DNA from 2 places in the Nonomuraea sp. NPDC049486 genome. Region 2 is predicted to be linked to the other one. Evidence: predicted binding sites of a transcription regulator. Region 2 holds the regulator's gene; the other holds the start of a gene.
The links. Region 2 encodes HrcA, which represses chaperone genes, less so after heat shock. Its sites were predicted from a motif close to TTGGCACTCTCNNNNNGAGAGTGCCAA; they were not measured.
Positions count from the first base shown of each region.

Region 1: groES (co-chaperone GroES) is a predicted target of HrcA. The motif match lies at 7,797-7,823, and genes of this name have one in related genera.

Region 1 covers NZ_JBFAPV010000001.1:53,427-65,224, reverse strand. Annotated here, with positions in the region: gene AB0K05_RS00390 (serine hydrolase domain-containing protein) at 1-164, shown strand, start outside; gene AB0K05_RS00385 (GuaB3 family IMP dehydrogenase-related protein) at 177-1,286, opposite strand; gene guaB (IMP dehydrogenase) at 1,302-2,783, opposite strand; gene AB0K05_RS00375 (helix-turn-helix transcriptional regulator) at 3,181-4,194, shown strand; gene AB0K05_RS00370 (DUF5319 family protein) at 4,231-4,608, shown strand; gene AB0K05_RS00365 (hypothetical protein) at 4,569-4,724, opposite strand; gene AB0K05_RS00360 (sigma-70 family RNA polymerase sigma factor) at 4,721-5,356, opposite strand; gene groL (chaperonin GroEL) at 5,705-7,324, opposite strand; gene groES (co-chaperone GroES) at 7,397-7,711, opposite strand; gene AB0K05_RS00345 (methyltransferase domain-containing protein) at 8,015-9,187, shown strand; gene AB0K05_RS00340 (hypothetical protein) at 9,379-10,998, shown strand; gene AB0K05_RS00335 (tetratricopeptide repeat protein) at 11,094-11,558, shown strand; gene tsaD (tRNA (adenosine(37)-N6)-threonylcarbamoyltransferase complex transferase subunit TsaD) at 11,573-11,798, opposite strand, start outside.
Region 2 covers NZ_JBFAPV010000003.1:281,785-293,582, reverse strand. Annotated here, with positions in the region: gene AB0K05_RS10200 (SigE family RNA polymerase sigma factor) at 1-47, shown strand, start outside; gene AB0K05_RS10195 (hypothetical protein) at 44-685, shown strand; gene AB0K05_RS10190 (16S rRNA (uracil(1498)-N(3))-methyltransferase) at 747-1,472, opposite strand; gene AB0K05_RS10185 (nitrate- and nitrite sensing domain-containing protein) at 1,640-4,378, shown strand; gene dnaJ (molecular chaperone DnaJ) at 4,403-5,545, opposite strand; gene hrcA (heat-inducible transcriptional repressor HrcA) at 5,557-6,576, opposite strand; gene AB0K05_RS10170 (hypothetical protein) at 7,023-7,583, shown strand; gene AB0K05_RS10165 (DUF3097 domain-containing protein) at 7,601-8,410, shown strand; gene AB0K05_RS10160 (DUF4870 domain-containing protein) at 8,407-9,048, shown strand; gene hemW (radical SAM family heme chaperone HemW) at 9,041-10,261, opposite strand; gene AB0K05_RS10150 (glycoside hydrolase family 18 protein) at 10,361-11,611, shown strand; gene AB0K05_RS10145 (MOSC domain-containing protein) at 11,672-11,798, opposite strand, start outside.

The DNA.
Region 1 (11,798 bases), on a different contig from region 2:
GGGGAGGGGGCGGAGCCGTGCCCGGCTCGTGGAGCTACGCCATGGCCGACCGCGACGGCTCGCGCGCGGTGGTCGCCAACGCGAACGGCGACTGGGGCGACCTGATGGCCACCTTCGGCGACCTCCTGGACGCCCGGTTCCGCATGGCCGGAACCGGGCCCTGACCACCGGCGGGATCAGCTCTGGACGGGCGAGACCACGACCTCCACCCGCTGGAACTCCTTGATGTCGGAGTAACCCGTGGACGCCATCGTCCGCTTCAGCGCGCCCATGAGGTTCATCGACCCGTCGGCCACGCTCGAAGGACCGTGCAGGATCTGCGCCAGCGAGCCCACGGTGCCGAACTCGACCCGGCGCCCGCGCGGCAGGTCGGGGTGGTGGGCCTCGGAGCCCCAGTGGAAGCCGCGCCCCGGCGCCTCGACGGCCCTGGCCAGCGGCGAGCCCACCATGACGGCGTCGGCCCCGCAGGCGATGGCCTTGGCGATGTCGCCGGAGGTGCCCATGCCGCCGTCGGCGATGACGTGCACGTAGCGGCCGCCGGACTCGTCCATGTAGTCGCGCCGGGCCGCCGCCACGTCGGAGACCGCGGTCGCCATCGGCACCGCGACGCCCAGCACGTTGCGGGTGGTGTGGGAGGCGCCGCCGCCGAAGCCGACCAGCACGCCGGCCGCGCCGGTGCGCATCAGGTGGAGGGCGGCGGTGTGGGTGGCGCAGCCGCCGACGATGACCGGCACGTCAAGCTCGTAGATGAACTGCTTGAGGTTCAGCGGCTCGGCCCGGCCGGAGACGTGCTCGGCGGAGACCGTGGTGCCGCGGATGACGAAGATGTCGACGCCGGCGTCGATGACCGCCTTGTGGTACTGCACGACCCGCTGCGGCGACAGCCGGACGGCGGTGGTGACGCCCGCGGCCCTGATCTCCTCGATGCGCCGCCCGATCAGGTCCTCCTGGATCGGGGCCGTGTAGATCTCCTGGAGGCGCTTGGTGGCAGCCTCGGCGCTGAGGGAGGCGCACTCCTCCAGCAGCGGGGTCGGGTCCTCGTAGCGGGTCCAGAGACCTTCGAGGTCGAGCGGGGCCAGCCCGCCGTGCCGGCCGATCTCGATCGCGGTGGCCGGCGAGACCACGCTGTCCATCGGGGCGACGACGACGGGCAGCTCGAACCGGTACGCGTCGATCTGCCAGGCGATCGAGACCTCTTCCGGGTCGCGGGTGCGCCGCGACGGCACGAGGCCGATCTCGTCGAGCGAGTAGGCCCGGCGGCCCGACTTGCCCCGGCCGATCTCCACCTGCTGAGTCATGGATTACCTTCTGTGATAGTTAGGAGCTTCCACGGTCATCTGGATGTCGTGGGGATGGCTCTCCTTGAGACCCGCCGCGGTGATGGGCATCAGCTCGCAGTCGGTGTGCATCTGCTCGATGGTGCGGCAGCCCGCGTACCACATGCCCTGGCGCAGCCCGCCGACGAGCTGGTGGGCGACGGCGGCGGCCGGCCCGCGGTAGGGCACCTGGCCCTCGATGCCCTCGGGGATGTACTTGTCCTCGCCGCCGACCTCGGCCTGCGCGTAGCGGTCCTTGCTGAAGGAGGTGCCGCCCCGCTCGCGGTTGCGCACCGCGCCGAGGGAGCCCATGCCGCGGTAGGACTTGAACTGCTTGCCGTTGATGAAGATCAGCTCGCCCGGCGACTCCTCGCACCCGGCCAGCAGCGAGCCGAGCATGACCGAGTGGGCGCCGGCGGCGATGGCCTTGGCGATGTCGCCGGAGTATTGCAGCCCGCCGTCGCCGATGACCGGCACGCCCGCCGGCGCGCAGGCCAGTGACGCCTGGTGGATGGCGGTGATCTGGGGCGCGCCCACGCCGGCGACCACCCGGGTGGTGCAGATGGAACCGGGGCCCACGCCCACCTTGACGGCGTCGGCGCCCGCGTCGACCAGCATCTGGGCGCCGGCCCTGGTGGCGATGTTGCCGCCGATGACGTCGACCTTGGCGTTGGCCTTGATCTTGCCGATCATGTCGGCCAGGCCCTTGGAGTGGCCGTGGGCGACGTCGACCACGATGACGTCGACGCCGGCCTCGATCAGCGCCCTGGCCCGGGTCTCGGCGTCGCCGCCGACGCCGACGGCGGCGCCGACGACGAGCCGGCCGTCGGCGTCCTTGGTGGCCAGGGGGTACTGCTCGCTCTTGGTGAAGTCCTTGACCGTGATCAGGCCGCGCAGCCTGCCGTCGGGGTCGACCAGGGGCAGCTTCTCGATCTTGTTACGCCGCAGGAGGGCGAACGCGTCGTCGCGCGAGACCCCGACCGGGGCGGTGACCAGCGGCATCTTCGTCATGACGTCGCGTACGGGACGCGTGTGGTCGGTCTCGAAGCGCATGTCGCGGTTGGTCACGATGCCGACGAGGATGCCCGACGGGTCGGTGACCGGCACGCCGGAGATGCGGTAGGTGGCGCACAGCCGCTCGACCTCGGCCAGCGTGTCGTCGGGGCTGCACGTCACGGGGTTGGTGACCATGCCGGCCTCGGACCGTTTGACCAGGTCGGCCTGCTGGGCCTGCTCCTCGATCGACAGGTTGCGGTGGAGGATGCCGATGCCGCCCTGGCGGGCCATGGCGACGGCCATGCGGGCCTCGGTCACGGTGTCCATCGCGGCGGAGACCAGCGGGATGTTGAGCGTGATGCCGCGCGAGAGCCGGGTGACCGTCTCGGCCTCGCCCGGCTGGAGATCCGAGTAGGCCGGCACGAGCAGCACGTCGTCGAACGTCAGACCCGTCTCCGTGAACTTGGACATGCCGCGGCCCCTCCCTGCCTCGCCTGATGACGCCAAGTCTAGAGGGTGTGCGCAAAACGTATGGATGCCGGGAGGACGAGGACCCCCACGGTTCGTCGTGCTCCCGGCATCGAAAGAGCCGGAGGGCGGAACGATCTGCCGTCCGCCCCCCGGCCACCGGCATCCGGGCCGGGAGCGCGCCGTGGCCACCGAACCCCCCTCCGCGTCCTGATGGCCTGCGTCGCTCCGGCCGCCTGGGCTGCCGACGCTCTGTTAAGCCTGGGTCACTCTTCGGCATGCCGCAACGTGAAAACGTGCAATTGCACGAAGTTGCACCCCTCCGGCCCAACCTGCGGACAACCGCCGGATGCCGGGTTATCCTCAGGCACGCCGTATCCCCCCAACGGAGCACGCCACGATGCGCAACGAGCAGCGGACCCTGGCCGATCCGCTCGAAACGCTGGGCCTCGACCCCACCCAGACGGCCCTCTACACGGCTGTGCTGCGCCTCCACCGGGCCACCCGGAGCGAGCTCGCCGAGGTCATGAACGGCCCGGTCGACACCTTGGCCGGCCAGCTCGACGACCTGGTCAGGCTGGGGGTGGTCGACGAGCAGTCGGGCGAGTACCTCGCCAGGCACCCCGCGGCCGCCCTGGGCCGGCTGGTGGCGGACCGCCTCGACCTGCTCGCCGAGGAGAGCCGCAGGATCGACAGCGCGCTGGGCTCGATCCGCACCCTGATCCGCGACTACGACATGGGCCGCGACTACCGCAGCGGCCCGTTCCCCGTCGAGCTGGTCGGCGGCGCCGACGTGCTGTACGAGAGCGTCATGGGCATGGCGGTGCAGGCGCCGCCGCTCACCCTGCTCGTCGCGATCCCCGACGGGCGCACCATGACGGACTTCGCCCGCAAGTTCGCCGACCCGTGGATCGACGCCCAGGAGCGGGGCCTGATGGTGATCCGCGCCGTCGTGCCGGTCGACGCGCTGACGTTGCCGGGGGTGCGCGACGCGATGACGCGCGTGATCGCCACCGGGGGCAGCATGCGGACCCTCGACAGGGTGCCGAGCTGGTTCATGACGGCCGGGGCGGAGGCGGCCGGCCTGCCCGCCCGGTGGGGCGGCAACCTGCCCGAGGTCGCGTACAACTTCTACCTGCTGCGCACCCCGATCGTGGTGGGCATGCTGAGCTCGCTGTTCGAGGAGCTGTGGAGCAGGGCGGTCCCGCTGCCGTGGGGGCGCAGGGGCGACGCCATGGCGCAGGTGGTCCGCCTGGCCGCGCAGGGCCTGTCGGACGAGGCGATCGCCCGCCACCTCGGCGTGTCGGTCCGTACGGTGCGCACGAGGTTCGCCGAGGCCATGACCGAGCTGGGGGCGCAGTCGCGGTTCCAGGCGGGTGTGGAGGCGGCGCGGCGCGGATGGCTCGACCAATGACCACCATGGGCGCCGCCCCGGTCTTATGGTGGGAAGGTGCCGGAAGACGTCCCCCGCGACCCGTTCGCGGATGATCCCGACGACCCGTCCTCGGCGATGGGCGGGTTCGACGACGCCGAGCCGCTGACCGCCGCCGAGCGCGACGAGGCGATCACCGACCTGGCCGACGTGGAGGTCTTCCGTTCCCTGCTCGAACCGCAGGGCGTGCTGGGGCTCGTGCTCGACTGCCCGGAGTGCGGCGAGCAGCACTTCTTCGACTGGGACCTGCTGCGCGGCAACCTGCGCCAGATGATCGAGCAGGGCCGGCCGCAGGTGCACGAGCCGGCGTTCCATCCCGACCCGGCCGACTACGTCACCTGGGAGTACGCCAGAGGCTACGTCGACGGCGTCATCGACACCGAGGAGCGCCGCTGATCGAGGACGTCCGCGACCAGCACGGCGAGCACCCGCGCGGCGGGGTCGTGGTGGTCGGGAAGCCCTCCGGCGGCGAGCGCGTCGAGCAGCGCGTCGCTCTCGTCCTCTGGCGTCAAGCGGACTCCAGCTCGGCCATCTGCCTCAGCCTGGCGAGCGCCCGGTGCTGGGCGACGCGTACGGCGCCTGGTGACATGCCGAGTACATTACCGGTCTCCTCGGCGGACAGCCCGGACACCACACGCAACAGCAGCAGCTCGCGCTGGTTGCGCGGCAGCCGGGCGAGCAGCCTGCGGGCGTGCTCCACCTCGATGTAGCGGACGACGGTCTCCTCCGGACCCGGCCCGTCGTCGGGCCCGTCGGGCAGGTCCTGTGTCGGCACGGCCGAGCGCACGGAGCTGCGCAGCGCGTCGGCCACCTTGTGCGAGGCGATGCCGAACACGAAGGACGCGAACGGCCGTCCCATGTCGCGGTATCGCGGCAGGGCGGACAGGACCGCGATGCACACTTCCTGGGCCACGTCATCTGCTATGTGATATTGCCCCGACACCCTGCCCAGCCTGGCGCGGCAATAGCGCACCACCATCGGACGCAACTCGCCGAGCAAGGATTCGATCGCGGTGCGATCGCCCTGCACGGCGAGGGTTGTCAGTTCTCTTAGGTCGGAGTCATCCGTCCGTGCCGGAAGTCTCGACGCGAGCCTTACCCCAATTTTGGCGTCGGCGACGCTTCCCTCGCTCACGATAGGCATGATGCCCGCGTTGATCCGGCATGTCGTCATGGCGAACGGCTACGGATTGGTCACATTGACGCGTCGATAACTCTCGGTAATCGGATGACAACACTAAGCCTTTGACTGTGGCGCAATATTTCACCGAATAACCCGATACGCACGACATTTGTCAGACGTGGACGCTTACCGCCTGCTTGAGGTTTACCGAATTGATCCGACATTCTCCATCAAGATTCGCCGCCCGCTACATGACATACCACTGGCGTTTCGAAAGCAGGTACGACTGCGAAACCGGTCCGGGCGGTGACCGAAAACCACGACGGCCCGCACCGGAGCCGGTGCGGGCCGTGAGGAGCCGAACGTGGGTCAGTGGCCGTGGCCGTGACCGTGGCCCTGGCCGGCGGCCGGAGCCTCCTCCTCGGGCTTGTCGACGACGAGCGCCTCGGTGGTCAGCAGCATCCCCGCGATCGACGCGGCGTTCTGCACGGCCGAGCGGGTGACCTTGACCGGGTCGATGACGCCCTGGGCGAGCAGGTCGCCGTACTCGCCGGTGGCGGCGTTGAGGCCGTTGCCGGCGGACAGCTCCGCCACCTTGTGCGTGACGACGTAGCCCTCCAGACCGGCGTTCTCGGCGATCCAGCGGGTCGGCTCGACCAGTGCGCGGCGCACGATGGCCACACCGGTCGCCTCGTCGCCCGTCAGGCCGAGGTCGTCGAGCTCCTTGGCGACGTGGATCAGCGCCGAGCCGCCGCCGGAGACGATGCCCTCCTCGATGGCCGCGCGGGTCGCGGAGATCGCGTCCTCGAGACGGTGCTTCTTCTCCTTGAGCTCCACCTCGGTGGCGGCGCCGACGCGCAGCACGCACACGCCGCCGGCCAGCTTCGCCAGGCGCTCCTGGAGCTTCTCGCGGTCCCAGTCGCTGTCGGACTGCTCGATCGCGAGCTTGATCTCCTTGACGCGGTCCTCGATGGCCGCGGCGTCACCGGCGCCGTCGACGATCGTGGTGCTGTCCTTGTCGATCACGATGCGGCGGGCGGTGCCGAGCACCTCCAGGCCGACGTTCTCCAGCTTGAGGCCGATCTCCTCGCTGACGACCTGGCCGCCGGTGAGGATGGCCATGTCCTGCAGCATCGCCTTGCGGCGGTCGCCGAAGCCCGGGGCCTTGACGGCGACGGAGGTGAACGTGCCGCGGATCTTGTTGGTGACCAGGACGGCCAGGGCCTCGCCCTCGACGTCCTCGGCGACCACGAGCAGCGGCTTCTTGGTCTGGGCGATCTGCTCCAGCAGCGGGAGGAAGTCCGCGATGGAGGAGATCTTGCCCTGGGTGAGCAGGATGTAGGCGTCCTCCAGGACGGCCTCCATGCGCTCGGTGTCGGTGACCATGTAGGCCGACAGGTAGCCCTTGTCGAACTGGAGACCCTCGGTGAACTCCAGGTCCATGCCCATGGCGTTGGACTCTTCGACGGTCAGCACGCCGTCCTTGCCGACCTTGTCGAACGCCTCGGCGATCAGCTCGCCGATCTTGGCGTCCTGGGCGGAGATCGTCGCGACGTTGGCGATCTCCTTCTTGTCCTCGACCGGCCGGGCGGAGGCGAGCAGCTTGTCGCTGACCTCCTTGGCGGCCTTGTCGATGCCGCGCTTGAGCGACAGCGGCGAGGCGCCGGCCGCGACGTTGCGCAGGCCCTCACGGACCATGGCCTGGGCCAGGACGGTCGCGGTGGTGGTGCCGTCACCCGCGATGTCGTTGGTCTTGGTGGCCACTTCCTTGGCGAGCTGGGCGCCGAGGTTCTCGTAGCGCTCCTCAAGCTCGATCTCGCGGGCGATGGTCACGCCGTCGTTCGTGATCGTCGGAGCACCGAACTTCTTGTCGATGACGACGTTGCGGCCGCGGGGGCCGAGGGTTACCTTCACGGCATCCGCGAGGGCGTTGACGCCGCGCTCGAGCGCGCGGCGGGCGTCCTCGTTGAATTCCAGGATCTTCGCCATTTTTGCTGAAAGTCCTCTCCTAGCGTCGAAGGCCCCGGGGCTCTAGAGCGCCCGGGGCCCGACACAACCGGCTTACTTCTCGATGATCGCGAGAACGTCGCGGGCGGAGAGCACGAGGTACTCCTCGCCGCCGTACTTGACCTCGGTGCCGCCGTACTTGCTGTAGAGGACGATGTCGCCCTCACTGACGTCGAGCGGAATCCGCTTCTCGCCGTCCTCGTCCCAGTTGCCGGGACCCACCGCGAGGACCTTGCCCTCCTGCGGCTTCTCCTTGGCGGTGTCGGGAATGACCAGGCCGGAAGCGGTGGTCTGCTCTGCCTCAAGCGGCTGAACCACGATGCGGTCGCCGAGCGGCTTAACGGGAACCTTGGTGGCGGTCGTCACGATCGGACCTCCCCTTCAGATGTGACTGATTAGAAGAGGCGACCAGCTGGGCCTGCCGTCGCGGGTGCCAGACCTGCCTCGTCGCACGTTGGCACTCTCAAGGGGAGAGTGCCAACAGGAAACATATGCAAGAGGGGCTTGACAGTCAACACGAACTCGTCTGCTCACAGCGATCGTGGGCAAGCTTTCACGAGGTCGACCCGGACTCCGGAGCCTCCTGGAGCTCCAGCCTACGTCCGCGCGGGGCCCCCACGGGCCGACACGCTGGCCCGGAAGCACTCCGTACGGGCGCTACCGTCGTATGCCGTGGATCTCGACGCCTTCACCGCGCTGCTGACCCCGCGCGGCCGCGAAGCCCTGGCCGAGGCGCAGGAGCTCGTCGGCGCCGACCCCGTCGCCGCCGCCACGCGGCTGCGCAGGACCCACGACGCCGCGCTCACCTCGGCCGCGCTCACCCAGGCCCGGCTGCGCGAGCGGGCCAAGGCCAAGTTCGGCGCCGACGCCGGGCGCATGTTCTTCACCCCTCACGGCCTGGAGCAGGCGACCAGGGCCGAGGTCGCCGACCACCGGGCGCGGCGGCTGGGCGCGGCTCCCGGGCACCGCGTGGCCGACGCCTGCTGCGGCGTCGGGGGCGACCTGCTGGCGCTGGCGCGGGCCGGCTGCGCGGTCGACGCCGTGGACACCGACCCGCTCTCGGTCGCCGTGGCCAGGGCCAACGCCGAGGCGCTCGGAGTGGCCGACCGGGTGACCGTACGGGTGGGCGACGCCGCCGAGGTGCGGCCGGAGGCCTACGACGTGCTGTTCGCCGACCCCGCCCGGCGCACCTCCAGGGGCAGGACGTTCGACCCGCTCGCCTACTCGCCGTCCTGGCCCGTGGTGCTCGGCCTGCTGGGCAGGGCGCGGGTCGGCTGTGTGAAGGTCGCTCCGGGCATCCCGTACGAGTTCATCCCGGACGACGCGGAGGCCGAATGGGTCTCGTACAAGGGCGAGGTGAAGGAGGCCACGCTGTGGACCGGCCGCCCGCCGGAGGGGGCGCGGCGCGCGACGCTGCTGCCGGGCGGGCACACGCTCACCGCCACCGGCGCCCGCGCGGCCACCGGGCCGGTCGGGCGGTACGTGTACGAGCCGGACGGGGCGGCCGTCAGGGCGCATCTCGTCGGCGAGGTGGCCGAGCTGGTGCGCGGGTGGCTGCCCGACCCGATGATCGCCTACATCTCGGGGGACGAGCCGGTCGACACCCCGTGGGCCACCCGCTACGAAATACAGCACGTGCTGCCGTTCTCGCTGAAGCGGCTCAGGGCCGCGCTGAGGGAGCGCGGAGTGGGCAACGCCGTCATCAAGAAACGCGGCTCGGCGGTCGATATAGAACGCCTGCGGGCCGACCTCAGGCTTTCCGGCGACAGGACCGCCGTGGTCATTCTCACGCGCGTATCCGATAAGCCCACTGTCCTGATCTGCGACCCCAGCCCACCTGCGTGAATGACAAATCAGGGCGATTCACCGATAAGCGCGACGTTTTTCTTCGCCCCTGACGGACCTTGATCGAAAGGCTAAGGTGGGCGGGCGGGAGTCCTCCCCCCTCTTGCGGTGAGCCGCGTTCTCCTTCTTATCTGCAAATCGGACCATCCCACCGCTACGCGGCAGACCGTCGACAGCGAAGGAGCCTTTCGGTGGACCATTCCAACCACACCACTCTGCTGCAGGCGGCGGGTGGCCAGACCGCCATCTCGGAGCGGATGCGGGAGCTGCTGGCGCGCGCCGCCCAGGATCACGTGTACGAGCAGCGCACGCAGGGAGCCGTGCTCGACGAGATCCGCCAGCGGCTGGAGGGCATGGAATGGCTCCTGCGCGAGGTGCGCGAGCGCGAGCTGGGCGGCCTGAGCGGCACCCTGGAGACCGTCAGCGGCAGGCTGGACGACATCGCCGCCAAGCCGCCCCTGTGGGCCGAGGGCCTGGCCCAGCACGTCGAGGCGGTGCGCGACCACGTCGACGCGGTGGGCGAGCAGGTCGGCGGCGTCGACTCGGCCGTGGAGTCGGTCGGCAAGCGCGTCCACCCGGTCATGGAGCTGCCGAAGCTGCGCGCCGACGTCACCGCCGTGTGCGAGGGGATGGAGGAGACGCTGGGCCGGTTGCAGACGGTGGTCGACTTCACCGACGACATGGCCAAGCGGATGGGTGACGTCACGGCCAGGCTGGCGCAGGTGAGCGCGGGCATGGAGGTGGCCGCCGGCCGGTTCACCCGGCTCGACAAGTCGCTGGCCGAGCTCAACTCCCGCACCGACCGCGTCGAGGGCGTGGTGCTCGACCTGTCCGACACCTTCGACGAGCGGGTGGCGAGCGCCGCCCGGGAGGTGCGGGCCCGGGTCGACGAGGTCGGCGAGCACCTGTCCGGGCGCTTCGACGGCGTCGACGGCCGGGTCGACCGGGTCGAGAGCCGGCTCATGGCGCTCGACACCCGGTTCGAGACGGCCGAGGAGAGCCTGGCCGACGTCGACGCCCGCCTGCGCGGCGTGGACGCCCGCGTGACCTCCCACACCGGCCGCTTCGACGCCCTCGACGCCCGCCTGGCCTCCCACGCGGGCCGCTTCGACGCCCTCGACGAGCACCTCGACACGCACACCGGCCGCTTCGACGTGATCGACGAGCGGCTCACCGCCCACGCCGACCGCCTCGACGCCGCGGACACGCGGCTGACCGGCCGCTTCGACGCCGTCGACCGGCACCTCGTCACGTACGCCGACAGGTTCGACGCCATCGACGAGCGGCTGACCGCCCAGGTCGGGCGGTTCGACACGGTCGAGGACCGGCTGACCGCGCAGGACGAGCGCCTGGAGGCCGTCGACGGCCGCCTCGGCAAGGCCGCGGGCCGCCACGAGGACCGCTTCGCCGGCATCGACGACCGCCTGACCTCGCTCGACGGGCGCCTGGGCGAGGCCGAGGAGCGCCTGGCCCACCGGGTCGAGGGCCTCGACGCCCACCTGACCGGCCTCAACACCCGCGCCGAGCAGGCCGGCGAGACCCTGGAGGCGGTCGGCCGCCGCATCGACGGCCTGCCCGCCGCCCTCGGCATCGGCGAGCTGCTCGACACCCACGGCGAACGGCTGACCGAGGCGGCCGCCTCGCTCGCCGAGATCGTCCGCTCCCGCCCCGACCGCGACACGCTCGCCGAGACCGTCTCGGACATCGTCCAGCCCGCCACCACCGACCTCAACAAGCGCCTGGGCGCCCTGGAGGAGACCATGCTGGCGCTCGCCGAAGCACTGCTGCGACCGAGCCGCGCCAAGGACTGACCCGGCTCCCCCGTACGCGAGCCGGCGGAAGGGCGCTGAGCGACGCACGGCGAGTAGGCTCACCATGATCGCCAGCGACAGTGGAGGAGCCGCTCATGACCACCGACCCCACGATGGCCCGGATCGCCCAGGGAGTGGAGTTACATCACCAGCAAGGGCAGCGTGATGCCGCTCGTGACCTGTTCGCGCAGATCTGGGACGACATCGGCGGCGAGCAGGGCGACCCGCTGCATGTCTGCGTCCTCGCCCACTCGATGGCCGACGTGCAGGACGACGTGCACGAGGAACTGACGTGGGACCTGCGGGCGCTCGCCGCCGTCGGCCAGGTCACCGACGAGCGGGTGGCCGAGGCCGGGGTGCCGCTATCGGTGGCCGGCCTGTATCCGTCGTTGCATCTGAACTTGGGTGAGTGCTACCGGAAGCTGGGCGATCTCGGCCGCGCCCGCGAGCACCTCCAGCAGGCGCGGGCCGAGATCGGCGCACTCGGCGACGACGGCTACGGCCGGCTCATCAAGGGCGGGCTGGAGCGGCTGGCCGAACAGCTGGACGAGACCGTCTGAGCGCGCCCGCGCGGTCAGACGTTGACGGTCGTGATCGGCAGGGACGAGTCGGCGGGGATGTCCAGCGCGGAGGGCGCGATCCCGGCAGCCACCAGGTCGGAGCCGAGCGCGGCCACCATGGCGCCGTTGTCGGTGCACAACCCCGGGCGGGGCACGCGCAGCCGCACGCCCGCCGCGTCGCACCGCTCCTGGGCCAGGGCGCGCAGCCGTGAGTTGGCCGCCACCCCGCCGCCGATGAGC
Region 2 (11,798 bases):
CACGTGGCATGGCCGCCCTGCGTTCCGTCCTGGAGAAGATGTCATGACCCAGCCCCCCGACGAGTACGGCGAGGTCCTGCGCCGTGCCCTCCGTGCGGAGGCGGACGCGGTCGTGCCCTCGCCGGACGGGCTCGACGTCATCCGTACGAAGATCGAGCGGCGCGGCGCGCGCAACCTCTTCTGGTGGCGGGCCGGGGCGGCGGCAGCGAGCGCGGTGCTGGTGGCGGGCACGATCGTGATGGTGGTGCCCGACCTGCGCCAGCGTGTTGTCGAGGCGCCCTATCTCGAGGTGCGCACCACCTCCAGCGCCACCCCGCCGGCGAAGTCCTCGACCAGCCGGCCCGCCTCGCCCAAGTCGACCGTACGGGAGAGCGAGCCTCTGGTCGTGCCGCCGCCGACGTCGTCCGAGCCGCCGCAGAAGCAGGAGCCCCGCCCGTCGGAGACGGCCCGCTCGACCGCCAAGCCGACGCCCACCCCCACGCCGACCCCCTGCCCGTCGACGGCCGACCAGGCGGAGCAGCCGGCCGACTGCCCTGAGGCCGACGATCCGCCGACGCCTTCGCCGTCCGAGCCGGAAGCGTCGCCCACGCCGACGCCGTGCCCGGACGAGGAGTGCTCGACGCTGGACCCGGTGCCGACCATCTCGGACATGCCCAGCCCTCTGATCAGCGCGAACACGTCGTGACTCCCCTTCCCTGACCGCCGCGCACTCCCCCGCCCACCCGCGTCACCGGCCCTCCCGGGTGTCACCAGCGTCCCGTACGGGTGAGCAGGACCGCCGCGGCGGCCACCCCCGCGGTCGAGGTGCGCAGCACCGTCGGCCCCAGCAGCACCGGCGTGGCCCCCGCCGCCAGGAACTCCGCCAGTTCAGGCTCCGACACCCCGCCCTCGGGCCCGACCACGACGACGATGTCACCGTCGTCCGGGAGCGCCACCCGCGACAGCGGCGCCGCGGCCTCCTCGTGCAGCACCAGCCCCAGCGCCGCCCCGGCCAGCAGCTTCACCGCCCCGGCCGTCGAGACCGGCTCGGTCACCTCGGGCAGGTGGAAGCGCCGGGCCTGCTTGCCCGCCTCACGGGCCGTCGACCGCCAGCGCTGCAGCGCCTTGGCCACCTTGTCGCCCTTCCACTGGGTGACGCTCCGCGAGGCCTGCCAGGGAACGATCACGTCAACACCGGCCTCGGTCATCATCTCGACCGCCAGCTCGCCCCTGTCACCCTTCGGCAGCCCCTGCACGACGACCAGTCTCGGCCTGGGCGGCGCGACCTCGTACCTGCCCTGGACCTCCACCCGCAGCGAGTCCTTGAACACCTCGCGCACCACGCACTCGGCCACCGACCCCGCCCCGTCGGTGAGATCCACCCGCTCCCCGGGGCGCAACCGCCTGACGGTGGCCGCGTGACGCCCTTCGGGGCCGCCGAGCACCAGCTCGGGGCCGTCGAGCTCGCCCGTCAGGAACACCGGAACCGTCACCAGCCACCTCGGATTCTCCACGTTACGCAACCACACGAACACCCTGCGCAATATCGTGTCCCGTGCAGCCTTCCTGAGATCACTCTACGAGGGGGTCGATGGCCGTCTCTCCCGCTCGCCGACGCGCGCCAGAACCGGGCGGTGTCCGAGAGCACGTGTCGCGGCCGATGCGTGTCAGGACGCGTCTCGTGCTCGTGCTGGCCGTGCCCACACTCCTGCTGATCACCGGGATGGCCGCGGAGGCGGCGGCCCGCCTGCACGCCCGCGCCGACGCCGACGCCACGGCCCGGCACGCGACACTGGTGCTCGCCGTCCAGGATCTCGTCCACGCGCTCCAGCGCGAACGTGCCCTCCTCGCGGCGCTGCTCGCCGGCGAACAGCGCGTCAGGCCCGATCTCGCCCCCGCCCGCCACGCCACCGACCACGCCCGTTCGGCCCTCTCCCACCTGCTCGCCACCGCCCCTCCCACCGCGTACGGACCAGTACGCGACGCGCTCGCCCGCCTCCCCACCCTCGACCGCCCCCGCACCGGCACCCCGACCCTCGCCCTGTCCCCCGACGCCCCCGCCACCCCCGGCGGCCCCCTTTCCCGCATCCGGCAGGCGACTCCCACACCGACCGCACCACTGGTGGGCCCTTACGGCGCGCTCGTGAGCCCAGGAGCCGCCACCCTGACCACAACCACCGATGGCGCCGCACCCCCCACCTGGAACATGACCGCTGATGGCGCCGCGAACCCCACCCTCGACAGGACCGCCGAAGGTGCCTCAGACCCCGCCGTGACCCCTACTCAGGACGCCGTGGCCGGTACCGAAGGGGCGGGGGTCGCCGGCGTGACTTCCACCCAGGGTTTGACCGGCGAGACCGAAGGCGTCGGTACCGAGATCGGTGCGTCCGCTGGTCGGAGGGTGCCGGTCGACAGGGGGCCGAGGGTGCGGCAGGACGTCTTCGAGGCGTTCACCGATGTGATCACGGAGTTGGCAGACGGGTCGTTCGGCACGGAGGTCGGCCGGACAGACCCGTCGCTGCTAAGACCGTTGCAGGCGCTGGAGGCCATGAGCCGGGCCAAGGAGGCGGCCGCACGGCAGCGGGCGGTGGCCGCGGCGGCCTTCGCGACGGGCGCGTTCACCCAGGTCGAGTACATCACCTTCCTGGAGGCCCGTGCCTCCATGACGGACGCCCTGGACCGGTACCGCCGAACCGCCGGTCCTCAAGGCGTGGCCGCGCTGGAGCGGGCGCAGCGGGGCGCTCCGTCGGCCAGGACGGCACGGCTGGAACGCCGGGCCCTCGCCGCCTCCCCCGGCACGCCTCTGACCGTCCGCACGCGTACCTGGCTCGCGGCCAGCGGCGCCTACGCCGACGCCCTGCGCGCCGTGCAGCACGCGACCGGACGCGAAGCACATGTCCTGGCGACGGCGGCCCGCGAACGCCACACCCGGCACCTGACCTGGCTGGCCGGTCTGGGTGCCGCGTTCCTGCTGGTCATGGGGGCACTGGGGGCGCTCATGGCACGTTCGATCACGCGTCCCCTCCGCAGGCTCACCGGCGAGGCCACCGCCCTGGCGCGCCACATCGCCACCCTGGAGGCAGCGGAGACGCCCCGCCTCGCCGTCCCCGGCACGCCCCCGTCCGACCTCCACGCCCCAGGGACTCGCCCCGCCCACCTGTGGCGCGCCTACGACGCCTCTTTCCCTCTGCCGTCCGCACGCCTTCCAAGCCTCGGAAATGCCTCGTACGGGAGAGAAACCCGCAGAGCCGGGACTCCAGGCCAGCCGGCGAGCCGCCCGACCTCGGACGCGCGCCAGGACCACTCGCGCGAAGTCCCAGGCCTCTCATTCCGCGTCAAACACCCACTCAGCGACAGAACCCACTCGCTTCCCAGCAAGCACCCCCTCAGGGTCGAGCCCACACACGAGAACACAACCCGGGACAAGCACCCTCTGGAGGTCGCGCCACCGTACGAAAGCACATCCCGCGACAAGCACCTCCAGGGAGGCGAGCCTCCGTACGAGAGCACGTTCCGCCTCGGTGAGGATCCCGCGCAGGGGACCGCTTCGGGCTTCGAGGGCGCCTCCTCAGGCGGGGAGGTCTCGGACAAGGTCGGCGGGGCGATCCGGAGCGGGGAAACCGCTGGGGAGTTCGCGCGGCTGGCAGGGGCGCTGGGTGACATGCATGAGGCGGCGGTGCGGATCGCGGCCGGGCGGGCGGCGATCCGGCGGGACGCGGCGGCGTCGCTGGGCGAGCTGGGGACGCGGCACCGGGATCTGGTGCACCGGCAGCTGACGTTCATCAGCGTGCTGCAGCGCGACGAGTCGGACCCCGCCGTGCTGGCCAGGCTGTGCGAGCTGGACCGCGTGACCAGCCGTCTGCGCAGGAACGCCGAGAGCCTGCTGGTCCTGACCGGCACGCGGGGGCAGCGGCGCTCGTCGGAACCGGTGCCGGTGGACGAGGTGCTCCGGTCGGTGCTGGCCGAGGTCGAGGAGCACCACCGGGTGGCGCTGCGGGTGGTGGGCCGGGCGCACGTGCGGGGGCCGGTGGTGGCGGAGGTGGCGCACATGCTGGCCGAGCTGATGGAGAACGCGCTGGGCTATTCGCCACCCGAGTCGGAGGTGGACGTGGTGTCACGGGCCGCCGAGGGTGAGTGCCGCGTCACGATCTCCGACTACGGCATGGGCATGACGGCCGGGGAGCTGGCCGCGGCCAACGCCCGGCTGCGGGGCGAGCAGAGCTTCCTGGTGGCGCCGACCCGCTGTCTGGGCCACCACGTGGTGGGCAGGCTGGCCGAGCGGCTGGGCGTGCGGGTGTCGCTGCACCCGTCGCCCGGCCGCGGCGTCACGGCACAGGTGACCCTCCCGGAGGAACTCCTGGCCGTGCAGCCCGCGGAGGCGGTCAACGGGTCCCGGTGACCGGCCGCCCGCCGCGTCCCGTCGTCAGCGGCCGTTGAAGGCGTCGCGGAGACGGGAGAAGAAACCCTGCTGGCCGGGCGCGAACTTGCCCGGCGGCCGCTCCTCGCCGCGCAGCTTGGCCAGCTCGCGCAGCAGCTCCTCCTGCGGGGGGTCGAGGCGGGACGGGGTCTCCACGTTCACGTGGATGAGCAGGTCGCCGCGGCCGGTCTCGTTGAGGCGCTGCACGCCGCGGCCGTACATGGTGATGACCTGACCCGACTGCGTGCCAGGGCGGACGTCGATCTCCTCGGCGCCGTCGAGGGTCTCGACGGTGAGCACGGTGCCGAGCGCGGCGGCCGTCATCGGGATCTGGACGGTGCAGTGGAGGTCGTCGCCGCGCCGCTCGAAGATCTCGTGGGAGCGCTCGACGATCTCCAGGAAGAGGTCGCCGGGCGGGCCGCCGCCGGGGCCGATCTCGCCCTCGCCGGCGAGCTGGATGTGGGTGCCGTCCTCGACGCCCGCGGGGATGCGGACCTTGATCGTGCGGCGGGTGCGGACCCGGCCGTCGCCCGAGCACTCCTGGCACGGGTGGCGGATGATGCTGCCGAAGCCGCCGCACTGCGGGCACGGCCGCGTGGTCATGACCTGCCCGAGGAAGGACCGGGTGACCTGGGAGATCTCGCCGCGGCCGTTGCACATGTCGCAGGTGTCGGGGTGGGTGCCGGGCGCCGCGCCGACGCCCTGGCACACCTCGCACAGCACGGCCGTGTCGACCTGGAGCTCCCGGGTGGTGCCGAACGCGGTCTCGCGCAGGTCGAGCTCGACCCGGATCGTCGCGTTGCGGCCGCGGCGGGCGCGCGAGCGCGGGCCGCGGGCGCCGCCCGTGGCGGTGCCGAAGAACGCGTCCATGATGTCGCTGAACGGGAAGCCGGCGCCGAAGCCGCCGCCCGGCGCACCCGCCCCGGCGCCGCCGAACGGGTCGCCGCCAAGGTCGTACATCTGGCGCTTGTTCGGATCGGAGAGCACCTCGTAGGCCTGCGTGATCTCCTTGAACCGCTCCTGCGTGGCGGGGTCAGGGTTCACGTCGGGGTGCAGCTCGCGGGCCAGCCGGCGGTAGGCCTTCTTGATCTCGTCCTGACTGGCGTCACGGCGCACCCCGAGGGCGGCGTAATAGTCGCTGTTTGCCACTTATCGACCTCTTAAGATGCAGCCAGAATCTGGCTGACGTAGCGTGCCACCGCGCGCACGGCGCCCATCGTCACGGGGTAGTCCATCCTGGTGGGGCCCAGAACGCCGAGCCGGGCCAGTTGGTTGTCGCCTTGACCGTATCCCGTCGCGACGATGGACGTGCCCCGCAGTCCGGTGTAGGCGTTCTCCGATCCGATGCGCACGGTGAGGGCGGAAGGTGTGTCTGAGGAAGTCTCGCCGAGCAGGCGCATGAGCACCACCTGCTCTTCCAGCGCTTCGAGCACCTCGCGCAGGCCGACGCTGAGGTCGGCGCCGGCGAGGTTGGCCGCCCCGGCGAACACGATCTTCTCGTCGTGCCGTTCGACGAGCGTCTCCAGCAGGACGGACAGGATCGTGGCCATCGCCGGCCGCTCGTCGACCGGCAGCCGCTCGGGCAGGTCCGAGACCAGCTCGGGCACGCTGCTCAGGCCGCAGCCGTCGAGGCAGTCGTTGAGCACCCCGCGCATGTGGGCGATGCGGTGCTCCTCCACCACCTCGGGCAGCTCGACCATGCGCTGCTCGACGCGGCCCATGTTGGTGATCAGCACCAGCATGACGCGGCGGTCGTGGAGCGGCACCAGCTCGACGTGGCGCACGGTCGAGCGGTTGAGCGTCGGGTACTGCACGACGGCGACCTGACGGGTGAGCTGCGCGAGCAGCCGCACCGTGCGCATCACCACGTCGTCGAGGTCGACCGCTCCCGCCAGGAACGTCTCGATGGCCCGGCGCTCGGCCCCCGACAGGGGCTTGACCTGGGAGAGCCTGTCGACGAACAGGCGATAGCCCTTGTCCGTCGGCACGCGCCCGGCGCTGGTGTGGGGCTGGGCGATGTAACCCTGCTCCTCCAGCGCCGCCATGTCGTTTCTCACGGTCGCCGGCGACACCTTCAGATTGTGACGCTCGGCGAGCGCCTTGGAGCCCACCGGTTCGTTGGTCGAAACGTAGTCTTCGACAATGGCGCGTAGCACCGCGAGCTTCCGATCGTCGAGCACGTGCGCACCTCCTACCGCCGCTTTCAGGGAAACGCCAGACCTAGCACTCTGTGTTCCCGAGTGCCAAGTGTACGGGTCTCGCTCACAGGGTGCGATAACACCGTTGTCCCCGCTGCTGGCACGCGTGAACGACAAGCATCACAATTGCCGACATGAACGACAATCCACCCCAGCGGCCTGTTGATCCGCCTTCAGGGCAGGATCCTCCTTTTGGTCAGCCTTATCCCCAGGGTGAACCTTCCCCGTACGCGCCGCCACCCCCACATTCCGGCCCGAACCCGTACGGATCTCAACCCCCCGGCCCCTACGGGCCCCCGCCCCAAGCGGGTCCCGGGCCGTACGGCGGGAGTCCGTACGGTCAGCAGCAGCCCGGCTACGGGTACGGGCAGCAGCCGCAGTTCGGCGGGCCGCAGTACGGGCCGCCGGGAGCACCCTACGGACGCCAGGTGGACCCGAAGGAGCTCCGCCCGCGGCTGCGGTGGATCGCGGTCGCGTGGGGCGTGGCCGTCGCGTGCGTCGTGGCGGGCGTGGTCCTGTTCGTCACCGGCATCGTGAACACCGTCGAGGACATCGCCCCGTCCACGACGTTCGCCGCCGGCGAGACGGTCACGGTCTCGCTCGACCCCGACGACCGACCGTCCGTCTACGTCTCCACCGACGCCCGGGTGAACTACCGCTGCGAGATCTCCGGCGGGCCCGGCCAGGCGCGGCTCGTCAACGCGCCGGGCTCGCAGACGGTCACGGCCGGCAGCCGGACGTGGGAGCAGATCCTGCTGGTCAACGCGCCCGCCGCGGGCGAGTACCAGCTCACCTGCGTCATCCAGGAACAGGGTGACGTGCTGTTCGGCGTGGGCAGGGACGCGCTCTCGGCGGCCGGCGGCATCGTGGGAGGACTGGCGGCGCTGCTGCTCATCCCCGGCGTGGGCGTGCTCGGCGCGATCATCGTGACGGTGGTCGTCCTGATGCGGCGGAGCGGCCATCGCAAGCGCCTCGCGACGGCCGGGTGATTTGCTACGGTCCCCGTGTGTACGACGGCGATGTTCTAGCGGGAAACTGGCGGCGTCCCGGCAAAGGGAAGATCCCCCAAGTGGCCGCCGAACCGGACCTGGTCGTGGAGGACGCCGACAGCGGCTTCTGCGGCGCGGTGGTGGCCTGCGACAAGGAGGCGGTGACGCTGGAGGACCGCTTCGGCAAGCGGCGGCTGTTCCCGCTGGCGCCCGCCGCTTTCCTGCTGGAAGGGCGGGTCGTGACGTTGGTGCGGCCGCAGGCCGCCGCGCCGCGGGGTCACAGGCGCAGCGCCTCGGGGTCGATCGCGGTCGAAGGGCTGCGGGCCAGGGTCGCAAGGAAGAGCCGCATCTACGTCGAAGGCGTGCACGACGCGGCGCTGGTGGAGAAGATCTGGGGTCACGACCTGCGGGTCGAGGGCGTGGTCGTGGAGTACCTGGAAGGCGTCGACGACCTGCCCGCGATCGTCGGCGAGTTCGGCCCCGAGCCGGGGCGCAGGCTGGGAGTGCTGGTCGACCACCTGGTGCCGGGTTCCAAGGAGAGCCGCATCGCGGCCCAGGTGACCTCGCCGCACGTCCTCGTGGTGGGCCACCCGTACGTCGACATCTGGCAGGCGGTCAAGCCGTCCGCGCTGGGCATCCGGGCCTGGCCCGAGGTGCCGCGCGGGGTTCCGTGGAAGGAGGGCGTGATCGCCGCCCTGGGCTGGCGGATGGAGCCGGCCGACGCGTGGCGGCGCATTCTGGGCGCCGTCTCGACCTACGCCGACCTGGAGCCGGAACTGCTCGGCCGGGTCGAGGAACTGATCGACTTCGTTACGGAGGCATCGTGAGCCAGGATCCGCACCCACCGCCGTCCGACGAGGACGCGACCCGCCGCATCCCCACCGACAACCCCCCGCAGGGCTACGGCCCGCAACCCGGCTCCGAGCCCGGGTACAGGTACGGCCAGCAGCCCGGTTCCGAGCCCGGCTACGGGTACGGCCAGCAGCCCGGCCACGGCTACGGACAGCAGCCCGGGTACGGGCAGCAACCTGGTTACGGCTACGGGCAGCAGCCACAGCCGCCGTACGGTCACCAACAGCCTCCGTACGGTTACGCCGCCCCCCACCGGCAGCCACCGCACGTCCCCGGCAGGTACGGCCCGCGCCCGGGCACCGACGACACCACCATGGCCATGGTCTCCCACCTGCTGGGCCTGCTGGTCTCCTGGGTCGGCCCGCTGATCGTCTACCTGATGAAGAAGGACGAGTCCCCGTACGTCAGGGACCAGTCGGCGGAGGCGCTGAACTTCCAGATCACCATGTTCATCGGCTTCATCGTCGCCGCCCTCTTCTCGATCATCCTGATCGGCCTCCTGCTGCTGCCGATCGTCTGGATCATCGCGCTGATCTTCCAGATCCAGGCCGCCATCGCGGCGCAGCGGGGCCAGAACTACCGCTACCCGATCAACATCCGCCTCATCACGTGAGCAGGTCGCGGACCAGCGCGTCCGCCAGCAGCCGGCCGCGCAGGGTGAGCACCATGCACCCGGCCTTGAACGCCTCCGGCTCCAGCAGCCCGCCGGCCAGCGCCGCGGCGACCTTCGGGCGCGCGCCGGGCGCCACGTCGGCCAGCGGGTAGCCGGAGTCGAGCCGCAGCTCCAGCATGAGCCGCTCGGTCTCGCGATCCTCGGCGGTCAGTTCCTCGCGGGCGTGCGCGGGCGAGTGGCCGGCGGCCAGGCGCTGGGCGTACGGGGCCGGATGCTTGACGTTCCACCACCGGGTGCCGCCGACGTGGCTGTGGGCGCCGGGGCCGACGGCCCACCAGTCGCCGCCGGTCCAGTAGAGCAGGTTGTGGCGGCAGCGGGCGGCGTCGCCGGTGGCCCAGTTGGACACCTCGTACCAGCGGAGCCCTGCCTCGGCCAACATCTGGTCGGCGATGAGGTAGCGGTCGGCGGCCACGTCGTCGTCGGGCATCGGCAGCTCGCCGCGCCGGATCCGGGCGGCGAGACGGGTGCCGTCCTCGACGATGAGCGAGTAGGCCGAGACGTGGTCGGGCCCGGCCTCGACGGCGGCGGCCAGGGAGGCGCGCCAGTCGTCGTCGGTCTCGCCGGGAGTGCTGTAGATCAGGTCGAGGTTGACGTGCTCGAACCCGGCCTTCCTGGCCTCCAGCACGGCCTGGCCGGCCCTGCCTGGGGTGTGTTGCCGGTCGAGCACCCGCAGGACGTGCTCGCGGGCGCTCTGCATGCCGAAGCTGACCCGGGTGAAGCCGCGCTCGCGCAGCTCTTCGAGGTAGCGCGGGTCGACGGACTCGGGGTTGGCCTCGGTCGTCACCTCGGCGCCGGGCGCCAGGCCGAACTCGGCGTCGATGGCCGCGAGGATCCTGCCCAGGTCGCGGGCGGGTAGCAGGGTCGGGGTGCCGCCGCCGAAGAACACCGTCTCGACCGGCAGCCGGGCCTCGCCGAGCACCCGCCGCGCGAGCCGTACCTCCGCTATCGCGGTGTCGGCGTAGTCGCCGTGTGAGGCGCCGGGGCCTAGCTCGGCGGCGGTGTAGGTGTTGAAGTCGCAGTAGCCGCAGCGCGTCACGCAGAACGGGACGTGCACGTAGAAGCCGAACGGCCGCTCGCCGAGGCCGCGCAGCGCGCTCTCGGGCAGCTCGCCGGAGGCGGGCGCGGGATCTCCGTCAGGCAGCGTGGAAGGCACGTCTCCAGTCTGCCCGGTCCCATTGACTGCCCGATCCAGGAGATCTACGATCCGGGACAACTTATAGGAAAGTTTCCTATAAGTCAGGAGGCGCACCCCGTGAAGAAGAGCATCCTCATCGCCCTCTCCGTCTTACTGTCCCTGACCGTGACCGCGCTGCCCGCCGAGGCCGGGGGCGACCGTTTCAAGCGGGTCGCGTACTTCGTCCAGTGGGGCGTCTACGGGCGCGACTACCACGTCAAGGACGTCGACACCAGCGGCGCCGCAGCCAAGCTCACCCACGTCAACTACGCCTTCGGCTTCGTCGACGCCGCCGGTGACTGCTACTCCCCCGACCCGTGGGCCGACTGGCAGCGGCCGGTGCCGGCCGAGCAGAGCGTGGACGGCGTCGCCGACGCGCCCGGCCAGGCCCTGAACGGCAACCTCAACCAGCTCCGCAAGCTCAAGGCCAAGCACCCCCGGCTGAAGGCGCTCATCTCGCTGGGCGGCTGGACCGGCTCGAAGCACTTCTCCGACGCCGTGCTCACTCCTGAGTCGCGCGCCAGGCTGGCCGCCTCCTGCATCGACCTGTGGCTGCGCGGCAACCTGCCCGGTCTGGAGCCCGGCGCGGGCGCGGGCGTGTTCGACGGCATCGACCTCGACTGGGAGTGGCCGGGCTCGTCCGGCGCCGAGGGCAACGTGATCAGGCCGGAGGACAGGCGGAACTTCACCCTGTTCCTGGAGGAACTGCGCGCCCAGCTCGACGCGTACTCCCGGGACGCCGAGCTGAGCGCCTTCCTCCCCGCCGCCGCCGCGAAGATCGACGCCGGCTTCGAGGTGCGGCGGGTGTTCGACCTGCTCGACTTCGCCACCGTCCAGGGCTACGACCTGCGCGGCAACTGGGAGCTCCGGACGGGCCACCAGGGCAACCTGTTCACCGACGGGCGCGACCCGAACGAGGTCCGCTACAGCGTCGACCAGACCGTCCGCGACTACCTGCGGCGCGGCGCCCCGGCCCGCAAGCTCGTGATCGGCGTCCCCGCGTACGGGCAGGGCTGGACCGGCGTCACCGGCGGCGGGAAGGGCCTCTACAAGGCGGCCACCGGCCCCGCCCCCGGCAAGTGGGCCGCCGGCGTCGAGGACTACAAGGACCTCGTGACCAAGCCGGGCAAGCGCCACCGCGACCTGCTCACGGGCACGCTCTGGATGTACGACGGCAACGAGTTCTGGTCGTACGACGACCCGGCGGTGATGCTGCAGAAGGCCGCGTACATCCGGCTCAAGGGGCTGGGCGGCGCCATGCTGTGGTCCATCGACCAGGACGACTCCCGCGCCTCGCTCACCACGGCGCTGCACAAGGTCCTGAGGTGACCTCCCCGCGTTGATCCCTCGCGTGGGCGCGCTCGCGCCCACGCGGGGAGTCCCCCGAAGCTACGAGGGCACGCCCAGGACGCGCTCGGCCACCCGGTCCCATCGCTCGTCGTATCCGGGGACCTCCAGGATGCGGCGCAGGAGCTCCTCGTCGCCGTGGTAGGCCAGGAAGGACTCGGCCACGGTC